Regions from separate parts of the Agrobacterium sp. 20P9.1.2 genome, predicted to be linked through region 2. Evidence: riboswitches for the same ligand, from Rfam matches in the RefSeq annotation. Region 2 holds a riboswitch; the other holds the start of a gene.
The links. Region 2 has a riboswitch for cobalamin ahead of AC27VJ_RS12795 (ABC transporter substrate-binding protein). Riboswitches for the same ligand answer to the same signal wherever they lie in the genome.
Positions count from the first base shown of each region.

Region 1 (2,195 bases), on a different contig from region 2:
GAAGCTGTCGAACTCGTCATGATCGTGGTCTTCTTCCTCATCGTGATGGGTGTGACGGTTTTCGATGTCCTCTTCAACCGCAAGACCAAGCCCGATCAGCACCGCGGGATCGACCGCACCATTGGAGGCGACGACGATCTTCGCAGCTTTCGGCAGATGCGCATTGATATGCGCCTTGGCGCGCTCCAGACCTTCGGCATCCAGCAGATCGCCCTTGGTCAGAACGATGAGGTCGGCGCAGGCAATCTGGTCCTCGAAGACTTCTTCGACCGGATCGTCGTGATCAAGTGCTTCGTCATTCTGACGCTGGGCGGCAAGCGCCTCCAGATCATGCGAGACCATGCCCTCGGCAAGGGCTGCACCATCGGCCACGGCGACCACGGCATCCACCGTCACCCGGCTTTTGATGGCGGGCCACTGGAAGGCCTGCACGAGTGGCTTGGGCAGAGCGAGGCCCGATGTTTCGATCAGAATATGCTCGACGCGCGGCTGACGGCTCAGAATCTGTTCGATGGCGGGCTGGAAATCATCGGCCACAGTGCAGCAGATGCAGCCATTGGCCAGTTCCACAATGTTTTCTTCCGGGCAGCTTTCGATGCCGCAGCCTTTCAGAATTTCACCGTCGATGCCGACATCGCCGAACTCGTTGACGATGATCGCCAGCCGCTTGCCCTCGAGCTTTTCCAGAAGGCCGCGCAAAAGCGTGGTTTTGCCCGCGCCTAGAAAGCCGGTGATGATGGTGCAGGGAACGCGATCGAGCGTGGTCATGATGTCTCCTCGGTAAAATGCAAAGGGGGAATGCGCGACACAAGGCCACGCTTCAAACTATCGGGGCGTCCGCGCCAGGGCATCAGCCCATCCGGTGCTGCGGCCAACAGGCGCGCGCCAGTCATCAGGTCTGCGGCATCGTTTTCCGTCAGGCCGCCAAACATGTAGGACCAACCGTCGGTGCTGCGCATCGCGGCGCTGAGGCCACGCTTGCAATTGGCAAGGCAATTGACGCTGCGAACGGTCACGCCTTCACTCGCTCCAAGCGCTAAGGCAGCCTCCGTCAGAAGCGCACCGGGGCGGGGGTCTGCATTCGGTTCGGCTTCGGACCGGCAGCTGCGGCAGACGAAGACCACGACGCCGGGTGCGGTGTCACGGTCCGTCTTTTCGGTCTGGCTGGTCGATGTTGCTGTAATATCCAAGGGTCTGCTTTCCGCGCCTTCAAAATGTCTCAGGGGTGCGGATATCGAAACGGAATGCGGGACACGCACAGCCATTGTCCGAACAACCGGCTGACCGGAGCACCCCGCCCGGCAGACGTTTTTCCTGAAACGGCAGGTCTCCTGGCTTGCGGCTTCAACACCCTTGCGCTGCCTTCCCGGATTTTCATCCAGTGGCTTTCAGCGCGGGCTCACCGCTTACAGTTGCGGGGGCAGCCACGGATTTTTCCGCTCAAGCGAAATGCACCGTGTTCCCTCTTAGCTTTTCCCGTTGCCGGAAAAAGACCGTCAGTCCTTAACCCTTATGCCCTGCGATGCTTTTATGTCAATGCCGCGCATCATTGCCGCGGCACGCGTTTTGGTTATAGTCGCCGCTTTGAAAAAGCATGAGACCCGGAAGGACCAGCCGCCATGACCCGCGACATCAGCGACAGCGAAGCCGAACGTCACCGCGCCAAAATGGTCAACCGCAAAGCCGTGCAGGACGCCGAAGTCTCAGAAAAGACCATCGAAAAAGGTCTGCTGATGATCAACACCGGCCCCGGCAAGGGCAAATCCACCGCCGCCTTTGGTCTGGCCCTGCGCATGCTGGGCACTGGCAGACGCGTCGGTATCGTGCAATTCATCAAGGGCGCATGGTCCACCGGCGAGCAGGGCGCACTGGCCCTGTTCGGCGACCGGGTGGAATGGCGCACCATGGGTGAAGGTTTCACGTGGGACACTCAGGATCTGAAACGCGACGTCGCTGCCGCCACCAAAGCGTGGGAAGAGGCGAAGACGCTGATGGCCGATGAAACCATCGGCCTCGTGGTTCTGGATGAACTCAACATCGCGCTGCGCTATGACTATCTGCCGCTGGAGGAGGTGGTGGAGACCCTGCAGAACCGTCGCCCCGGCCTGCACGTCATCGTCACAGGCCGTAACGCCAAGCAGCCTCTGATCGATGCCGCCGATATGGTGACGGAAATGACGCTGGTGAAGCACCAC
Region 1 covers NZ_JBYOKI010000006.1:260,995-263,189, forward strand. The annotation lists gene cobW (cobalamin biosynthesis protein CobW) at 1-771, opposite strand, end outside; gene AC27VJ_RS18025 (DUF1636 family protein) at 765-1,190, opposite strand; cobalamin riboswitch at 1,305-1,513, opposite strand; gene cobO (cob(I)yrinic acid a,c-diamide adenosyltransferase) at 1,620-2,195, shown strand, end outside.
Region 1: another riboswitch for cobalamin. It lies ahead of AC27VJ_RS18025 (DUF1636 family protein); the one in region 2 lies ahead of AC27VJ_RS12795 (ABC transporter substrate-binding protein).

Region 2 (2,195 bases):
CTGAGGCGGTAGTTCCAGATGATGCCTTCATCGATGGCATCGAGCGGATAGCCTGCATGGAACACACGGTTTGCGACCGTCTTGGCGACGACATCCATGGGAATGGATGTCTCGCCGATGGCCGCTCCGAACCAGAGCGCCAGAGCCAGACACCCGACCGCCAGCAAGGCGGCACGGGTGAAGATGAAACAGGCACGCATGGCTTACTTTGCAAGGCCAAGCTGGACGACGGCGTCGGCCAGAACTTCGATACCTTCGATGGTGCGGATGGTCGGGTTCATGGCCTGCGCATCCATGGCAACGATGTGCCCCTGCTTGACGGACGGCATCAGGCTCGTGACCGGATCTTCCTTCAGGAACTTCTCCTTGACCACGATATCGTCTGCCGGAAACCGCCTGCGGTCCATCTTACCGGCAACGACAAGGGTCGGCTGCGACTTCGCAATGGTTTCCCAACCCACCGTCGGCCACTCTTCCTCGCTGTTGATGACATTCTTGATGCCAAGCGCGGACATGATGTAGCCGGGCGCACCATTGGTGCCCGCAACGTAAGGATCGATATCAAGCTCCGCACTGGAGAACCAGAAGACGGCAGACAGCTTGCCATCGGCAGAGGCGATCTTCTTGCGCGCCGCTTCTTCGCGAGCCTTCAGATCGGCCACGAGCTTTTCGCCCCTGTCCTGCACATTGAAGATTTGCGCGAGTTCGGTCACTTCCTGATAGATCAGGTCCATGGTGAAGACGGAATGGCGCACGCCATCGCCGCCGCCCGAATTATCCTTGCCGGTGCAATCGGCAGGCGAGGTGTAAACGGGAATTTTCAGCTCTTCGAACTGCTGCGGCTTGGCAACGATGCCTTCTGGGCCGACATGCCACTGAAACTGGGCCGTGACGAGATCAGGCTTTTTGGCCAGCACGCTTTCAAAACTCGGATCGTTATCGGCCAGACGGTCGATCTTGGCATTGGCCTCTTCATAACCCTTAATGACTGGGCCAATCCAGACCGCGGTGCCCACGACCTTGTCGGCCAGACCGAGCAGATAGAGAATTTCCGTGGTGCTTTGACCGATGGACACCGTACGCTCTGGCGCATGGGTAAAGGTCACGTCGCGACCGCAATTCTTGAAGGTCAGCGGATAGGTCGTCTCGGCTGCTTGGGCCGCAGGCATGGCCGTTGCCATTGCCACAACGGCAAAACTGGCTGCAAAAACCGTCTGTTTGAAACTGAATGTCATTTCCGATAGTCCCCGAAATCGTCAGCGGTCGGCGAGAAGCAGACCAATGTGAACATGTGTCGATGTTCAGTCCGTGAAAACACGGGCAGAGACGATCCGAAACCGGGACATGGCAGATGGAATAAGGCGCTGGCGGGCGCAAGATGCAATCACGACGTCTCCTGTTCCGGGCATCCCCGCCCGTGACTTGGAATGAACTTATGACGGCAGGTCTCCTGGCTCACGGATTTGCGTCTTCACCCACCTTCCCGCGATATTCACCCGCAGTGGCATGACGCTTAAATGAGCGCCAAAGGGTTCGACAATCCGCTTACAGTTGCGGGGGCAGCTACGGCATTGAACCAAGGTTCGCACCGTATTCCCTATTATTCCTCGCGATCACTCGCTCGAAACCGTCGCGTGCAGATAGACCTATTCAGAAACCGTCGTCAAGCAATGATTGCTGTAATGTTATTACATATCGATTGCAAGATATGATTTCGGTAAAACAGCATGGTGGTAACACAAAGCACAAAGGCCGGAACTTTCGTCCCGGCCATTGCTTCACAATTCATCACCGCCCATTCAAGGCAGCGTATAAGCGATCACATAATCGCCGGGCTTCGTGCCGACGGAGCCGTGTCCGCCTGCGACGATGACCACATATTGCTTGCCGTCATTCATCGCATAGGTCATCGGCGTTGCCTGTCCGCCTGCGGGAAGGCGTGCTTCCCACAGCTGCTTGCCGGATGTCAGGTCATAGGCGCGCAGGTAATCATCGACAGCAGCGCCGAGGAAGGCAACGCCGCCCTTGGTAATCATCGGGCCACCGATGCCGGGCACGCCGACTTTGAAGGGCAGCGGCAGCGGCGTCATGTCGTAGACGGTACCGTTCTTGTGCTTGTAGGCGACCTCACCCGTGCGCAGATCGGCACCGGCCACATAGCCCCATGGCGGAGCCTGGCAGGGAATGCCGAGCGG
Region 2 covers NZ_JBYOKI010000004.1:28,397-30,591, reverse strand. The annotation lists gene AC27VJ_RS12800 (FecCD family ABC transporter permease) at 1-200, opposite strand, end outside; partial or broken gene AC27VJ_RS12795 (ABC transporter substrate-binding protein) at 204-1,154, opposite strand; cobalamin riboswitch at 1,424-1,647, opposite strand; gene AC27VJ_RS12790 (glucose/quinate/shikimate family membrane-bound PQQ-dependent dehydrogenase) at 1,800-2,195, opposite strand, start outside.